3 regions of the Cytobacillus solani genome follow, and region 2 is predicted to be linked to each of the others. Evidence: a T-box and tRNA genes for the amino acid it is inferred to sense, from the RefSeq annotation. Region 2 holds a T-box; the other regions hold tRNA genes.
The links. The T-box of region 2 lies ahead of pheS (phenylalanine--tRNA ligase subunit alpha). A T-box ahead of a tRNA ligase gene usually reads a tRNA of that ligase, here a tRNA-Phe.
Positions count from the first base shown of each region.

Region 1: it has a tRNA-Phe gene. The T-box ahead of pheS (phenylalanine--tRNA ligase subunit alpha) is inferred to sense a tRNA for this amino acid. The anticodon was not compared.
Region 3: it has a tRNA-Phe gene. The T-box ahead of pheS (phenylalanine--tRNA ligase subunit alpha) is inferred to sense a tRNA for this amino acid. The anticodon was not compared.

Region 1 is NZ_CP041305.1:1,558,652-1,564,197, forward strand. Features, by position in the region: gene FI644_RS07895 (alpha/beta fold hydrolase) at 1-266, opposite strand, end outside; partial or broken gene FI644_RS26810 (GNAT family N-acetyltransferase) at 909-1,175, shown strand; tRNA gene FI644_RS07910 (tRNA-Arg) at 1,374-1,447, opposite strand; tRNA gene FI644_RS07915 (tRNA-Ser) at 1,460-1,550, opposite strand; tRNA gene FI644_RS07920 (tRNA-Asn) at 1,562-1,636, opposite strand; tRNA gene FI644_RS07925 (tRNA-Ile) at 1,652-1,728, opposite strand; tRNA gene FI644_RS07930 (tRNA-Gly) at 1,745-1,818, opposite strand; tRNA gene FI644_RS07935 (tRNA-Cys) at 1,829-1,902, opposite strand; tRNA gene FI644_RS07940 (tRNA-Gln) at 1,914-1,988, opposite strand; tRNA gene FI644_RS07945 (tRNA-His) at 2,061-2,136, opposite strand; tRNA gene FI644_RS07950 (tRNA-Tyr) at 2,154-2,237, opposite strand; tRNA gene FI644_RS07955 (tRNA-Phe) at 2,272-2,347, opposite strand; tRNA gene FI644_RS07960 (tRNA-Asp) at 2,394-2,470, opposite strand; tRNA gene FI644_RS07965 (tRNA-Met) at 2,474-2,547, opposite strand; tRNA gene FI644_RS07970 (tRNA-Ser) at 2,712-2,804, opposite strand; tRNA gene FI644_RS07975 (tRNA-Ala) at 2,857-2,932, opposite strand; tRNA gene FI644_RS07980 (tRNA-Pro) at 2,945-3,021, opposite strand; tRNA gene FI644_RS07985 (tRNA-Arg) at 3,028-3,104, opposite strand; tRNA gene FI644_RS07990 (tRNA-Leu) at 3,117-3,205, opposite strand; tRNA gene FI644_RS07995 (tRNA-Gly) at 3,213-3,287, opposite strand; tRNA gene FI644_RS08000 (tRNA-Leu) at 3,299-3,380, opposite strand; tRNA gene FI644_RS08005 (tRNA-Lys) at 3,391-3,466, opposite strand; tRNA gene FI644_RS08010 (tRNA-Thr) at 3,635-3,707, opposite strand; tRNA gene FI644_RS08015 (tRNA-Val) at 3,720-3,795, opposite strand; tRNA gene FI644_RS08020 (tRNA-Glu) at 3,800-3,874, opposite strand; rRNA gene rrf (5S ribosomal RNA) at 3,918-4,034, opposite strand; rRNA gene FI644_RS08030 (23S ribosomal RNA) at 4,099-5,546, opposite strand, start outside.
Region 2 is NZ_CP041305.1:3,149,324-3,154,869, forward strand. Features, by position in the region: gene FI644_RS15785 (M42 family metallopeptidase) at 1-254, shown strand, start outside; gene sspI (small acid-soluble spore protein SspI) at 1,119-1,325, opposite strand; gene FI644_RS15795 (TrmH family RNA methyltransferase) at 1,532-2,290, shown strand; T-box leader at 2,359-2,660, shown strand; gene pheS (phenylalanine--tRNA ligase subunit alpha) at 2,714-3,751, shown strand; gene pheT (phenylalanine--tRNA ligase subunit beta) at 3,775-5,546, shown strand, end outside.
Region 3 is NZ_CP041305.1:1,571,976-1,577,521, reverse strand. Features, by position in the region: rRNA gene FI644_RS08155 (23S ribosomal RNA) at 1-1,462, shown strand, start outside; rRNA gene rrf (5S ribosomal RNA) at 1,527-1,643, shown strand; tRNA gene FI644_RS08145 (tRNA-Glu) at 1,687-1,761, shown strand; tRNA gene FI644_RS08140 (tRNA-Val) at 1,766-1,841, shown strand; tRNA gene FI644_RS08135 (tRNA-Ala) at 1,912-1,987, shown strand; tRNA gene FI644_RS08130 (tRNA-Met) at 2,012-2,085, shown strand; tRNA gene FI644_RS08125 (tRNA-Ser) at 2,098-2,190, shown strand; tRNA gene FI644_RS08120 (tRNA-Met) at 2,355-2,428, shown strand; tRNA gene FI644_RS08115 (tRNA-Asp) at 2,432-2,508, shown strand; tRNA gene FI644_RS08110 (tRNA-Phe) at 2,522-2,597, shown strand; tRNA gene FI644_RS08105 (tRNA-His) at 2,615-2,690, shown strand; tRNA gene FI644_RS08100 (tRNA-Gln) at 2,763-2,837, shown strand; tRNA gene FI644_RS08095 (tRNA-Cys) at 2,849-2,922, shown strand; tRNA gene FI644_RS08090 (tRNA-Gly) at 2,933-3,006, shown strand; tRNA gene FI644_RS08085 (tRNA-Ile) at 3,023-3,099, shown strand; tRNA gene FI644_RS08080 (tRNA-Asn) at 3,115-3,186, shown strand; gene FI644_RS08075 (DinB family protein) at 3,715-4,209, opposite strand; gene FI644_RS08070 (DedA family protein) at 4,228-4,830, opposite strand; gene FI644_RS08065 (VOC family protein) at 4,956-5,306, opposite strand; gene FI644_RS08060 (TetR/AcrR family transcriptional regulator) at 5,530-5,546, shown strand, end outside.

The sequences.
Region 1 (5,546 bases), 1.6 Mb from region 2:
TCGATTAATTCTGGTTTCATGCTTAACATTTGAATGGTTACCTGAGCGCCTAATGAAAATCCAATTACAATCACTTGCTTTCCATCTGCTTTTTCTTGAACTAATTCAATTAGTTTTTCAGCAGAGTTTTTTATCGAAAAGTACGTTCCATCATCGCTCTTCCCTTGCTCAGGCAAATCTGGGACAATGCAATGATAATGCATGAAGAATTGAACCTGCTTATCCCACATCCAGCCGGTCACTCCTCCGCCATGCAAAAAAAGCATTAATGCGGCTTTTTTATCTCCGTATTCTTTATAATGCAATCGTTAGATCCTCCTTTAAGTACAGAATAAGTACGTTTGTACAATTCCAGGGTTTGGTACTTGTTTTTCTATTGCCTTTCCAGCCCATTTTTTTAGTTTTTCATCGTATACTCCTGCTTTTTTTAATAAAGGGGTTACTTACTATTTCTACTATATTTCAAATCATCCTTCTTTTTATGGCCTAGATATGTGAAAAGGGACATGGTGACTTTTCACCTTGTCCCTTTTCAACCCCTAATTTTCTGATGTGTATTTGATTTTAATCTTTTTATCCTGTTCAGGGGCTCGGATCGAATCAAAGCGCAAGTATAGTTTTTTAGGGTCTGCAAAGTAATGGCTTTCCAAATAGATAATTCGCTCATTCTCACTTATCCATGTATCCCGAACTGTATTCCTATTCCAGAATTCTCCTTTTTTATCCTCCAGCCTAAGCCGGAAAAGTCCTGACGAGGCGATTGAAGCCTGGAATAATATTAAAAGACTTTCTGGGAGTAATAAATATATTTCCTTATAAAAAGTAGTTGTGTGAAAAAAAAGAAACACGGAGGGATGTATATGGATAAGATTGTTTATACGATTCAGCCCCCTGATAATTTTTAGGGATTGTTGAAAATATATGAATCATTAGGTTGGAATTCTCTAAAATTAACTTTCAATGATTTAGAGAAAATGTGTAAACAAAGCTGGTTTGCAGTGTACGCTTTTGATGAAAAACAGTTAGTTAGGATAGGATAAGTTATTTCTGATGGTGTTATTACTGCCATTATATGTGGAGTTTGTGTAATGCCTGGTTATCAGTCCATGAGAATTATAAAACAGATTGTGACGGGGCCACATTGTAGTTTGGGTTATATAATTCTTCTTCTATTGCAGCATCGATCTCAAATCAATGAATAATTTCAGTGAATGTTGCTGTAAGAGTGAATCGGCCGCACATTGATTGCTAACACCTCAATGATCTATTTTGAAATATTGTACCAAATTAACAGGCAGCAAAAAAGGATAGCTAACCATACTAATGCACTATGGTCAGCTATCCTTTTACTTATTATTTGAATTACTTTTTTACGCGCCTTAGAGGATTCGAACCTCTGACCGTACGCTTAGAAGGCGTATGCTCTATCCAGCTGAGCTAAAGGCGCATGATATATGTATGGCGGAGAAGGAGGGATTTGAACCCTCGCGCCGGTTACCCGACCTACACCCTTAGCAGGGGCGCCTCTTCAGCCTCTTGAGTACTTCCCCAATTATAAAAATGGCTCCGCAGGTAGGACTCGAACCTACGACCGATCGGTTAACAGCCGATAGCTCTACCACTGAGCTACTGCGGAATAATAAATCATTTATGGTGGGCCTAAATGGACTCGAACCATCGACCTCACGCTTATCAGGCGTGCGCTCTAACCAGCTGAGCTATAGGCCCATTATATTATAAATAATGGAGCGGGTGAAGGGAATCGAACCCTCGACAACAGCTTGGAAGGCTGTGGTTTTACCACTAAACTACACCCGCATATTAAAATTGGAGGCAGCAACCGGATTTGAACCGGTGATAAAGGTTTTGCAGACCTCTGCCTTACCACTTGGCTATGCCGCCTTAAAAAATAATGGCTGGGCTAGCTGGATTCGAACCAACGCATGTCGCAGTCAAAGTGCGATGCCTTACCGCTTGGCTATAGCCCATTGAAATATCATCATCAATTACATCATTGAAAAATCTACATGATCTAACCAATTCTATATAAATTACTCAAATGGGGCGGCTGATGGGAATCGAACCCACGAATGTCGGAACCACAATCCGATGCGTTAACCACTTCGCCACAACCGCCATATTTAGAATGAAAATGGTGGAGGGGGGCAGATTCGAACTGCCGAACCCGAAGGAGCGGATTTACAGTCCGCCGCGTTTAGCCACTTCGCTACCCCTCCATATTGAATGAAGGTTAAAAAAGGATAAAAAAAATGGTGGCTCAGGACGGAATCGAACCGCCGACACAAGGATTTTCAGTCCTTTGCTCTACCGACTGAGCTACTGAGCCACACAATAAACTATATATTAACAGTAGGTCCCTACTGGAAAAAATATGGCGGTCCGGACGGGACTCGAACCCGCGACCTCCTGCGTGACAGGCAGGCATTCTAACCAACTGAACTACCGGACCATATTGCGGGGACAGGATTTGAACCTGCGACCTTCGGGTTATGAGCCCGACGAGCTACCGAACTGCTCCACCCCGCGATAGTAATACTATAAATTTTTAATTATGCTATTATCTTACAGTTAAAATAACCGCCCCGATTTCGGGAAGATTATTCAAGCAGCAGCTCAATCGGTGCGCTGAAGTAATTCCTTCGAAGCGTTTTCGATCGTGCTCCACCCCGCGATAGTAATATTAAATTAAATGGAGGAGGAAAGGGGATTCGAACCCCTGCGCGGTTTGACCCGCCTGTCGGTTTTCAAGACCGATCCCTTCAGCCGGACTTGGGTATTCCTCCGAAAAAATAAACAAAGCAGCTAAAATAGAACTGCCTATTTGAAGTAAGTTTATGGTGGAGCCTAGCGGGATCGAACCGCTGACCTCCTGCGTGCAAGGCAGGCGCTCTCCCAGCTGAGCTAAGGCCCCATAAAATATGAATGGTCGGGAAGACAGGATTCGAACCTGCGACCCCTTGGTCCCAAACCAAGTGCTCTACCAAGCTGAGCTACTTCCCGTTTTTATGGCGCGCCCGAAAGGAGTCGAACCCATAACCTTCTGATCCGTAGTCAGACGCTCTATCCAATTGAGCTACGGGCGCTATTTTTTAAAGTGGTGCCGAGGACCGGAATCGAACCGGTACGGTAGTCACCTACCGCAGGATTTTAAGTCCTGTGCGTCTGCCAGTTCCGCCACCCCGGCAAATAATTGGAGCGGAAGACGGGATTCGAACCCGCGACCCCCACCTTGGCAAGGTGGTGTTCTACCACTGAACTACTTCCGCAAATAAAATGATGCGGGTGAAGGGAGTCGAACCCCCACGCCTTGCGGCGCTAGATCCTAAGTCTAGTGCGTCTGCCAGTTCCGCCACACCCGCATTATTTAAATGGTGAGCCATGAAGGACTCGAACCTTCGACCCTCTGATTAAAAGTCAGATGCTCTACCGACTGAGCTAATGGCTCCAAAACGAAATTTTATTTCCTAATCTTTGATATCAGTCCTAATTGTGTTCCAAATCCCTGCGTGATTTGTCACAGATTGCTACAACTTGCTATTCAAGGATGAATGCTTCGACCTGCAAGTCTCCGCAATCCTCTACCGACTGAGCTAATGGATCTTTTTAGGAAACATGCCGGCCAGAGGACTTGAACCCCCAACCTACTGATTACAAGTCAGTTGCTCTACCAATTGAGCTAGGCCGGCATAATAAAATTATGGTGGAGGATGACGGGATCGAACCGCCGACCCTCTGCTTGTAAGGCAGATGCTCTCCCAGCTGAGCTAATCCTCCAAAATGGTGACCCCTACGGGATTCGAACCCGTGTTACCGCCGTGAAAGGGCGGTGTCTTAACCGCTTGACCAAGGGGCCCATATTAAATTAGACGAAAAAAATAGCCCAACATTAGGGCCTAGCCTGGCGGCGTCCTACTCTCACAAGGGGACAGCCCCTAACTACCATTGGCGCTGAGAAGCTTAACTGCCGTGTTCGGGATGGGAACGGGTGTGACCTTCTCGCTATCGCCACCAGACTATTTTTAGTTAAAGGATTATTCCTTCAAAACTAGATAACAGACAGACATCATGTAATTCATTTTGGTTAAGTCCTCGACCGATTAGTATTTGTCAGCTCCACGTGTCACCACGCTTCCACCTCAAACCTATCAACCTGATCATCTTTCAGGGGTCTTACTAGCTTGACGCTATGGGAAATCTCATCTCGAGGGGGGCTTCATGCTTAGATGCTTTCAGCACTTATCCCTTCCGCACATAGCTACCCAGCGATGCTCTTGGCAGAACAACTGGTACACCAGCGGTGCGTCCATCCCGGTCCTCTCGTACTAAGGACAGCTCCTCTCAAATTTCCTGCGCCCACGACGGATAGGGACCGAACTGTCTCACGACGTTCTGAACCCAGCTCGCGTACCGCTTTAATGGGCGAACAGCCCAACCCTTGGGACCGACTACAGCCCCAGGATGCGATGAGCCGACATCGAGGTGCCAAACCTCCCCGTCGATGTGGACTCTTGGGGGAGATAAGCCTGTTATCCCCGGGGTAGCTTTTATCCGTTGAGCGATGGCCCTTCCATGCGGAACCACCGGATCACTAAGCCCGACTTTCGTCCCTGCTCGACTTGTAGGTCTCGCAGTCAAGCTCCCTTATGCCTTTACACTCTTCGAATGATTTCCAACCATTCTGAGGGAACCTTTGGGCGCCTCCGTTACTTTTTAGGAGGCGACCGCCCCAGTCAAACTGCCCACCTGACACTGTCTCCTGCCCCGATCAGGGGCATGGGTTAGAATTTCAATACAGCCAGGGTAGTATCCCACCGATGCCTCCACCGAAGCTGGCGCTCCGGCTTCCAAGGCTCCTACCTATCCTGTACAAGCTGTACCGAAATTCAATATCAGGCTACAGTAAAGCTCCACGGGGTCTTTCCGTCCTGTCGCGGGTAACCTGCATCTTCACAGGTACTATAATTTCACCGAGTCTCTCGTTGAGACAGTGCCCAGATCGTTACGCCTTTCGTGCGGGTCGGAACTTACCCGACAAGGAATTTCGCTACCTTAGGACCGTTATAGTTACGGCCGCCGTTTACTGGGGCTTCAATTCAGAGCTTCGCGTGAGCTAACCCCTCCTCTTAACCTTCCAGCACCGGGCAGGCGTCAGCCCCTATACTTCGCCTTGCGGCTTCGCAGAGACCTGTGTTTTTGCTAAACAGTCGCCTGGGCCTATTCACTGCGGCTTTTCAGGGCTATTCACCCTAAAAAGCACCCCTTCTCCCGAAGTTACGGGGTCATTTTGCCGAGTTCCTTAACGAGAGTTCTCTCGCTCACCTTAGGATTCTCTCCTCGCCTACCTGTGTCGGTTTGCGGTACGGGCACCTTATCCTCACTAGAGGCTTTTCTTGGCAGTGTGGAATCAGGAACTTCGGTACTATATTTCCCTCGCTGTCACAGCTCAGCCTTCACGCAAACGGGATTTTCCTCGCTTGCAGCCTAACTGCTTAGACGCACATATCCAGCAGTGCGCTTACCCTATC
Region 2 (5,546 bases):
TTGTAACTGATACGGCAGATGAATTGAATATTCCATACCAATTTGATTCGGTTCCTGGAGGCGGTACAGATTCGGGTGCGATCCATTTGACCCATAACGGAGTACCAGCTCTTTCCATTACCATTGCAACACGCTATATCCATTCACACGCAGCAATGCTTCACCGTGATGATTATGAGAATGCAGTTAAGCTCATTGCTGAAGTAATTAAACGACTTGATAGAGAAACAGTGGATAAGATTACGTTTAACTAAATAACTAAAATGATACCCCGATCAACTCGGGGTATTATTTTTTCGTGTGTCGGATTTCTTAAGTTCGGACAGATTAATGCTTGATTGCCCGAAAGAAGTCTGAAGTAGCCCCAGGTTCGGACAAGTTAGCTCTTGATTGCACAAAAGAAGTCTGAAGTAGCCCCAAGTTCGGACCGGTTAGCCCTTGATTGCGCAAAAGAAGTCTGAAGTAACCTCAGGTTCAGACAGGTTAGCTCTTGATAGAGGATAAGAAGTCTGAAGTAGCCTCAAAATCGGACAAGTTATCCCTTGATTACGTAAAAGAAGTCTGAAGTAGCCCCAGGTTCGGACAGGTTATCCCTTGATTGGACAAAAGAAGTCTGAAGTAACCTCAAAATCGGACAAGCTAGCCCTTGATTACGTAAAAGAAGTCTGAAGTAACCTCAAAATCGGACAAGCTAGCCCTTGATTACGCAAAGAAGTCTGAAGTAACCTCAAGTTCGGACAGGATAGCCTTTAATTGCGCAAAAGAAGTCTGAAGTAGCCTTAGGTTCGGACAGGTTAGTACTTGATAAAGGATAAGAAGTCTGAAGTAACCTCAGGTTCAGACAGGTTAGCTCTTGATAAAGGATAAGTAGTCTGAAGTAACCTCAAGTTCGGACAGGTTAGCTATTGATTGCACAAAAGAAGTCTGAATTAGCCTCAAGTTGGGGACAAGTTAGCCCTTAAAATGGCCGAACTAGTCCGAAGCCGCCTTAAGTCCGAATACAATAACCCTTGACTTTACCTGAAAATAAAGAAAGGCACGAAAACCATTGTGATTTCGTACCCCCTCACTTTATGACCTACTGTTTGGCATACTTAAAGAGAACCTAGATCATTCTCTTATTTCAACCCGCTTTCCAACGTTTCCAGCATCTCTTGTTTGTCCTGATCAGAGGAATTCTTCCAAATGACTTCAAATAAAACACCTAATCCAGGAAGCATTTTTTCTTCTCCATTTTGAATAGCATCGACGATTGTCTCTTTTAACTCATCCTGAGAATTGCCAGTAACATTGTGTATGATCGCATTGCGGAGGTTCAAGTTCATCTATTCATACTCCTTTCAAATAGTCATTTCAATAATATGGTTTTCTATTTTGGGATTTATTATGTAAGATAGAAGAAGAAAAGTGGAGGCGGCTGTTTAGCTCCGACAAACATAAGGCGAGCTGATGGAAGGTTGTTCTTTACTTTATAGCCAGAGTGGCTAGGAGCCGTAGCTAGACAAAGAAAATTTGTAAAGGAGGAAGAGTGTTGAAGCATATTCACTCAGCAAAAAATCCTCAAATAAAACAATGGAAAAAGCTATTAACGAAGAAGGAACGGGATAAAACCGGCACTTTTTTAGTGGAAGGCTTTCACCTTGTAGAAGAAGCGCTTTTAGGGGATCAAATTATTGAAATCATTATTAGTGAAAATAAAGATCTGCCCCCAAGCTGGGATTATGGTTCGATTTCTGTAACAGTTGTAACCGATGAAATTATTCTGCAGCTTTCTGATACGGAAGCTCCGCAAGGGATTGTAGCGGTATGTCGTCCGCAGGAAATGAATGCTGAAACAGCTAATGGAAAAAAACTATTATTAATTGACGCCGTTCAGGATCCGGGCAACTTAGGGACAATGATCAGAACTGCTGATGCTGCGGGAATCGATGCTGTTATTGTTGGGGAGGGGAGTGTAGATATTTACAATCCGAAAGTTCTACGTTCCGCACAAGGCAGTCATTTTCATTTGCCAGTAATCAGAGGCAATCTTTTTGAATGGGTAAAGAAGTTGAATGAGGCAGCAATCCCTATATATGGTACAGCTTTGGAAAATGCGAAAGAGTACACAGATATACATCAAAGCGAAATGTTTGCATTAATCGTCGGCAATGAAGGAAGCGGTGTAAATAAAGAGCTATTGGCTGTAACTACTGCTAATCTTTACATTCCGATTTTGGGAAAAAGCGAATCATTAAATGTCGCTGTTGCAACTGGAATTCTGCTTTATCATTTACGAAATAAAAAATAGGCATTATTTTGCCGGAAACTGTTTGAAAGTATGCGTAGAATATACTATAATAAACAGCAAATTATATTTATAAAACAATGACGGAGAAAAGTAGCTTGCGAAAGAACTTTTCAGGGAGAGAATGCCTAGACTGAAAGCATTCTTAAGGGATTGCAAAGGAACATTCACCTCCAGAGTTGACATCGGGACCATTGGAAACGGATGTGAGCTAGATTTCTAGCTCATCAAGGCTGAAAGAGCCACTGCCGAATTCCATTGTAAAGATGTACCGGCTTGTCGCCGTTATCGAGAATGAAGCGAATACATAAGCTTGCTTTTTGCTTTTGTGTTAAAAAGGGTGGTACCGCGAATCCAAAACCTCGTCCCTTTATTGGGAGAGGTTTTTTATTTTGCCAAAAAACAGAAATTGAAGGAGGAAGTAAGATGCAAGAACGTTTAAAGGAATTGCAAACGGAAGCGTTGGAAAAAATTAGCCAGACATCAGATTTAAAAGAATTGAATGACATTCGTGTCTCCTATTTAGGAAAAAAGGGCCCAATTACGGAAGTACTTAAAGGCATGGGGAAATTATCTGCTGAAGAACGTCCAAAAATGGGTGCTCTTGCAAATGAAGTAAGGGATGCCATTGCAGCCGGCATTGAAGAAAAGCAGAAGCATTTAGAAGAAGCAGCTGTACAGGAGAAGCTGGCGCTTGAGAAAATTGACGTCACACTGCCAGGCCGTCCAATTAAAACAGGGAACCATCACCCGTTAACACGCATTATTGAAGAAATTGAAGATTTATTCATCGGAATGGGCTATACCGTAGCTGAAGGACCTGAAGTGGAAAAAGATTATTATAACTTTGAAGCATTAAACCTTCCAAAAGGTCACCCTGCACGTGATATGCAAGATTCATTCTATATTACAGAAGAAATTCTACTTCGTACTCATACATCTCCTGTTCAAGCAAGAACAATGGAGAAGCATGAAGGAAAAGGTCCTGTGAAAATCATTTGTCCTGGGAAAGTGTACCGCCGCGATAATGATGATGCGACACACTCCCATCAATTTATGCAGATTGAAGGACTTGTTGTTGATGAAAATATCCGCATGACTGACTTAAAGGGGACACTTGAAGTGTTTGCAAAGAAAATGTTCGGAGAGGATCGAGAAATTCGTCTTCGCCCAAGCTTCTTCCCATTCACTGAGCCTTCAGTTGAAATGGATATTTCTTGTAAAATTTGCTCAGGAAAAGGCTGCAGCGTATGTAAAGGAACAGGCTGGATTGAAATTCTTGGTGCAGGAATGGTTCATCCGAATGTTCTGGAGATGGCTGGATTCGACTCGAAAAAATACACAGGCTTTGCATTCGGAATGGGACCAGAACGAATTGCCATGCTGAAATACGGTGTAGATGATATTCGTCATTTCTATACAAATGATGTTCGGTTCTTAAAGCAATTTTCAATTCATGAATAAGACAAGGTAGAGGAGGATTTATTATGTACGTATCATATAAATGGCTGCAGGAATACGTTGACTTATCCGGCGTTTCCCCTGAAGAACTAGCGGAAAAAATTACGAAGAGCGGAATTGAAGTGGAAGGCGTAGAAGCCCTTAATAAAGGAATCAGCGGCGTTGTCGTTGGTCATGTTCTTGAAAGAGAGCAGCATCCAAATGCAGATAAATTAAATAAATGTTTAGTTGATATTGGTGCAGAAGAACCTGTACAAATCATCTGTGGAGCACCTAATGTTGATAAGGGTCAAAAAGTAGCAGTAGCAACCGTTGGAGCGGTTCTGCCAGGCAATTTCAAAATTAAAAAAGCAAAGCTGCGTGGAGAAGAGTCAAACGGGATGATTTGTTCACTGCAAGAATTAGGATTTGAAAGCAAGCTCGTTGCAAAAGAATTTGCAGAAGGCATTTATAACTTCCCTCAAGATGTGGAAGTAGGGTTAAATGCAATCGAGCAATTACATCGTGATGATCAAGTGTTAGAGCTTGGTTTAACACCGAACCGTGCAGATTGCTTAAGCATGCTCGGCGTTGCTTATGAGGTAGCTGCGATTTTGGGCAGAGAAGTGAAGCTTACTGTTTCTCAAGTTGAGACTTCTACAGAAAAAGCTGCTGATTATATTCAAGTGACTGTTGATGCGAAAGAGGATAACCCGTTATATGTGGCAAAAGTGATTAAAAATGTAAAAATTGGTCCTTCTCCACTATGGATGCAAGCAAGATTAACGGCAGCAGGCATCCGCCCGCATAATAATGTTGTCGATATTACAAACTACATCCTGCTTGAATATGGGCAGCCGCTTCACGCTTTTGATTATGACCGTCTTGGCTCAAAAGAAATTCTTGTGCGCAGAGCGAAGGATGGAGAGGAAATTGTTACTCTTGATGAGGCAAAGCGGAAGTTAATTGCTGATCATTTAGTTATTACTAATGGCGAGACTCCTGTTGCCCTTGCAGGTGTAATGGGTGGGGCAAATTCTGAGGTTCAAGCAGACACAACAACTGTTCTTTTAGAATCTGCTTATTTCATTGGGGCACCTGTTCGAAAAGCATCAAAAGACCATGGATTAAGAAGTGAAGCAAGTGCACGCTATGAAAAGGGTGTTGATCCTAATCGAGTAAGACCAGCTGCAGAGAGAGCGGCACAGCTTCTTGCAGAATATGCAGGTGGCGAAGTACTGGAAGGTTCAGTCGAAGCTGATTCCTTAACAGTTGAGCCAGCAGTTGTTTCCGTAACTTTAGAGAAAATTAACCGTGTTCTTGGAACAGGGTTAACGATGAAGGATGTAGAGGATATATTTGCTCGTCTGCAATTTGAAACAGCGACTGACAATGGAACGATCGTTGTAACTGTGCCAACACGACGCGGGGATATTACGATTGAAGAAGACTTAATCGAAGAAGTGGGCCGATTATATGGCTATGATAATCTTGTTTCCACGCTTCCAATCGGATCAGCTACACCAGGCCATCTTTCACCATACCAAAACAGGCGGAGAATGGTTCGCCGCTATCTTGAAGGGGCTGGGCTTTATCAAGCTGTTACGTACTCTTTAACAAACGAAGCGAAAGCAGCACAATATGCGCTTGAAAACCGTGAGCCTGTAAGATTAGCGATGCCGATGAGTGAAGATCGGAGCATTCTTCGCCTAAGCATCATTCCACAGCTGCTTGAAGTGTTAAAATACAATGCGGCACGTCAGCATGACAGCCTTGCTTTATATGAAACAGGTGCTGTATTTTTAGCGAATGGATCAGA
Region 3 (5,546 bases), 1.6 Mb from region 2:
GGGGGACGCAGGAGGATAGGGTAAGCGCACTGCTGGATATGTGCGTCTAAGCAGTTAGGCTGCAAGCGAGGAAAATCCCGTTTGCGTGAAGGCTGAGCTGTGACAGCGAGGGAAATATAGTACCGAAGTTCCTGATTCCACACTGCCAAGAAAAGCCTCTAGTGAGGATAAGGTGCCCGTACCGCAAACCGACACAGGTAGGCGAGGAGAGAATCCTAAGGTGAGCGAGAGAACTCTCGTTAAGGAACTCGGCAAAATGACCCCGTAACTTCGGGAGAAGGGGTGCTTTTTAGGGTGAATAGCCCTGAAAAGCCGCAGTGAATAGGCCCAGGCGACTGTTTAGCAAAAACACAGGTCTCTGCGAAGCCGCAAGGCGAAGTATAGGGGCTGACGCCTGCCCGGTGCTGGAAGGTTAAGAGGAGGGGTTAGCTTACGCGAAGCTCTGAATTGAAGCCCCAGTAAACGGCGGCCGTAACTATAACGGTCCTAAGGTAGCGAAATTCCTTGTCGGGTAAGTTCCGACCCGCACGAAAGGCGTAACGATCTGGGCACTGTCTCAACGAGAGACTCGGTGAAATTATAGTACCTGTGAAGATGCAGGTTACCCGCGACAGGACGGAAAGACCCCGTGGAGCTTTACTGTAGCCTGATATTGAATTTCGGTACAGCTTGTACAGGATAGGTAGGAGCCTTGGAAGCCGGAGCGCCAGCTTCGGTGGAGGCATCGGTGGGATACTACCCTGGCTGTATTGAAATTCTAACCCATGCCCCTGATCGGGGCAGGAGACAGTGTCAGGTGGGCAGTTTGACTGGGGCGGTCGCCTCCTAAAAAGTAACGGAGGCGCCCAAAGGTTCCCTCAGAATGGTTGGAAATCATTCGAAGAGTGTAAAGGCATAAGGGAGCTTGACTGCGAGACCTACAAGTCGAGCAGGGACGAAAGTCGGGCTTAGTGATCCGGTGGTTCCGCATGGAAGGGCCATCGCTCAACGGATAAAAGCTACCCCGGGGATAACAGGCTTATCTCCCCCAAGAGTCCACATCGACGGGGAGGTTTGGCACCTCGATGTCGGCTCATCGCATCCTGGGGCTGTAGTCGGTCCCAAGGGTTGGGCTGTTCGCCCATTAAAGCGGTACGCGAGCTGGGTTCAGAACGTCGTGAGACAGTTCGGTCCCTATCCGTCGTGGGCGCAGGAAATTTGAGAGGAGCTGTCCTTAGTACGAGAGGACCGGGATGGACGCACCGCTGGTGTACCAGTTGTTCTGCCAAGAGCATCGCTGGGTAGCTATGTGCGGAAGGGATAAGTGCTGAAAGCATCTAAGCATGAAGCCCCCCTCGAGATGAGATTTCCCATAGCGTCAAGCTAGTAAGACCCCTGAAAGATGATCAGGTTGATAGGTTTGAGGTGGAAGCGTGGTGACACGTGGAGCTGACAAATACTAATCGGTCGAGGACTTAACCAAAATGAAATACATGATGTCTGTCTGTTATCTAGTTTTGAAGGAATAATCCTTTAACTAAAAATAGTCTGGTGGCGATAGCGAGAAGGTCACACCCGTTCCCATCCCGAACACGGCAGTTAAGCTTCTCAGCGCCAATGGTAGTTAGGGGCTGTCCCCTTGTGAGAGTAGGACGCCGCCAGGCTAGGCCCTAATGTTGGGCTATTTTTTTCGTCTAATTTAATATGGGCCCCTTGGTCAAGCGGTTAAGACACCGCCCTTTCACGGCGGTAACACGGGTTCGAATCCCGTAGGGGTCACCATTTTGGAGGATTAGCTCAGCTGGGAGAGCATCTGCCTTACAAGCAGAGGGTCGGCGGTTCGATCCCGTCATCCTCCACCATAATTTTTATACCGGTATTTCCCAATTGAATGCCGATAGTTCGCGTATTTTGTTTTTCTTTTTATTTTATGGGGCCTTAGCTCAGCTGGGAGAGCGCCTGCCTTGCACGCAGGAGGTCAGCGGTTCGATCCCGCTAGGCTCCACCATATAGATTATTAACATAATATTTTGGCGGCGTAGCTCAGCTGGCTAGAGCGTACGGTTCATACCCGTGAGGTCGGGGGTTCGATCCCCTCTGCCGCTACTTATTTAATATGGAGGAATACCCAAGTCCGGCTGAAGGGATCGGTCTTGAAAACCGACAGGCGGGTCAAACCGCGCAGGGGTTCGAATCCCCTTTCCTCCTCCATTTAATTTAATATTACTATCGCGGGGTGGAGCACGATCGAAAACGCTTCGAAGGAATTACTTCAGCGCACCGATTGAGCTGCTGCTTGAATAATCTTCCCGAAATCGGGGCGGTTATTTTAACTGTAAGATAATTGCATAATTAAAAATTTATAATATTACTATCGCGGGGTGGAGCAGTTCGGTAGCTCGTCGGGCTCATAACCCGAAGGTCGCAGGTTCAAATCCTGTCCCCGCAATATGGTCCGGTAGTTCAGTTGGTTAGAATGCCTGCCTGTCACGCAGGAGGTCGCGGGTTCGAGTCCCGTCCGGACCGCCATTTTTTTGTATTTGGCTCAGTAGCTCAGTCGGTAGAGCAAAGGACTGAAAATCCTTGTGTCGGCGGTTCGATTCCGTCCTGAGCCACCATTTTCATTCTAAATATGGCGGTTGTGGCGAAGTGGTTAACGCATCGGATTGTGGTTCCGACATTCGTGGGTTCGATTCCCATCAGCCGCCCCATTTGTGTAATTTATGTAGAATTGGTTAGATCATGTAGTTTTTTCAATGATGTAATTGATGATGAAATTTCAATGGGCTATAGCCAAGCGGTAAGGCATCGCACTTTGACTGCGACATGCGTTGGTTCGAATCCAGCTAGCCCAGCCATTATTTTTTAAGGCGGCATAGCCAAGTGGTAAGGCAGAGGTCTGCAAAACCTTTATCACCGGTTCAAATCCGGTTGCTGCCTCCAATTTTAATATGCGGGTGTAGTTTAGTGGTAAAACCACAGCCTTCCAAGCTGTTGTCGAGGGTTCGATTCCCTTCACCCGCTCCATTATTTATAATATAATGGGCCTATAGCTCAGCTGGTTAGAGCGCACGCCTGATAAGCGTGAGGTCGATGGTTCGAGTCCATTTAGGCCCACCATAAATGATTTATTATTCCGCAGTAGCTCAGTGGTAGAGCTATCGGCTGTTAACCGATCGGTCGTAGGTTCGAGTCCTACCTGCGGAGTCAATTTTATATTTGAAGAAGCACAGTGTCGTAGAGCTATGCGGTTTTGGACGAAAAATATTTATACTATTTATAAGGATTAACTAACATGTCTTTTTGGAAAGTTAGTAATCCTTTGTTGTTTATTCTAGAAAAGTATACAGATATGGTTTAACAGTCTGGATCTCTATTTTTGATTATCAATGTTCTAATATATGCTATATTTTTCATAGGTTATATATGGAGAAATTGCAATAGCAGGGGATATATAAATGGAGGCATTTCAATAATCCCGTTTTTATTATTGTTTATTTTGGTGTTCTTGGTTTAGTAATTTGGTTTGCAGCTACCTTTATTTAAGCCCAAAAAGAAAGAAATATAATTCTCAAATGAATTTCTAATAAGCTCGGCGGTCTTACTATTGATAAAAAGGAATAGGATTAATGTTTTTTGAAAAAGTATCATTAATAATTGCATAGGAATATTGAATAATTAATGCCCAATTTCACAGAGTTTTATTGCGAAATTGGGCTTTTTGTTTATTATCAATTAGTCATTACTAATATTTTTAGCATCCCAGCTTTGTTGTAGCTTTCGAATATAAATGATTTGACCAATATGATAGGCATTATGGGTAGTTGCATTCCCAAGTACCTCCCACCATTTCACTTTTTCAGGGAATCCGTATACATCACTTTCTACTTTTTCAGCTGTTAGAAGATCCTGCCACTGTAAAAGGATAAGCAGTAAGCGTTCTTTTAGGTTCTGAAAACTTTGATTATCCGGGATAATGAAGCTTTCATTATTATTATCTAATGGCGAAACAGCTTTGACATTTGATTCTTTGTATCTCGTTTGCCATGTTTCATTCCAATAAAGTAAATGCTGTACAATTTCAGCGATACTATGACAATCCTTGTTAGGCTTCCAAAAAGCTTCTTTTTCTGTTAAATGTTCAACTGAGTCAGTAAATGGAAGATACCAGCTAGGATCATTTGCATTTGCTAATAGCTGATCGGCTATAACATCTTTAACATGAAACATTTAAACCACACTCTTTCGTTATAAATTTTCAGCTTTCTTATGCTGACGATGACCATATGACTTCCAACTAATAAATAGAATGGTAACAATGATCAACCCTAACAGCAGGAATGTCTGATAATTTGTAACCATTTTTATAATTGATTCGGTATCACCTTTGTAAAATTGTCCGATGCTTAAAAACAGAAAGGTAGTAGGAGCGATTCCAATCATAGTGAGTAAAGTATATAGATGAAGTTTCATATTAGACATGCCAGCTAGGAAAGGAACAATATTTCCTAAATGAAGAGGACTTGAAATAGCAACACTCCATACGCCATACTTGCTGAAAGATGCTTTTGCTCTTGCTAAACTTTCTTTCTTTGCTGCACTTAATCTGTTTTCAACGGAGTTGCCAAGTTTATAGCCAATATAATAGGGTATATAGCTGCCAATTGCATACAAAAAGCTTCCTAGCAGCGAAATACAGCCAATTTCAAACCATGTTAAATCAATGATAAAGCCAATGGTTACAATAAAGAATGTACCGATAAAGGGGAACGCACTTCCTTCAATAAACAAGGAAAGAAGAACACCTGCAATTCCCCAACTTTCTATAAGACTCAATAAGATTTCAGTCATCACTCTCACTCCAAGTTTAAAAAACGAATACTTAAAGCATAAAGGATCTTTAAAAAATCAAATAGATGCTGAAGAAGTAAGTTCAACTAAGTCTTAAGAAGTAGAAGGGGATGCAGTTACCTCGTTTATTTTTTTTGAATAAGGGCGAACCCAAGCCCGGTTGGATCAACTAAATAAGCAAGATAAAAATGGTCAAATTCCATTTTGTCTCGTACAATGATAGCTCCGTTATTTTTAGCATTAGATATAGCTGTATTAATTGAATCCACTTCAATTTGTATGCGTGTGCCGTGAGGATAATCATGCGGACCTTTTGCAATCCCGCCATTCATTCCATTCTGAGCATCCTTACCTGTTGATACTTCCCGATAATCCCAATGAGGCTCTGCGATCTCCCAGCCAAAGACAGTAGAATAAAACTTTGCAGCTTTTTCGGGTTCCTGGCTATTTAGTTCAAATCCAATCACTTTTCCCACTCTATTTCCCTCTTTCCGTAAATTGTTTAAAGTCAATGCTTAAGTATTCTCCCTTTTCCAATAAAACCCTTCAATAAAAGTTACTGCTTAGTTTTTAAAGTTTTGTGGTCTGCATCAAATATTGCGGTTTAGCATGTTTTTAAGGTTGAATGGCAAGAATTTTATGTATATTATTAAAAGTAGATTAAGTTAGTTAGTTGAATAACTAATAAGAGGTGATAAAATGGCTAAGCCGAATGT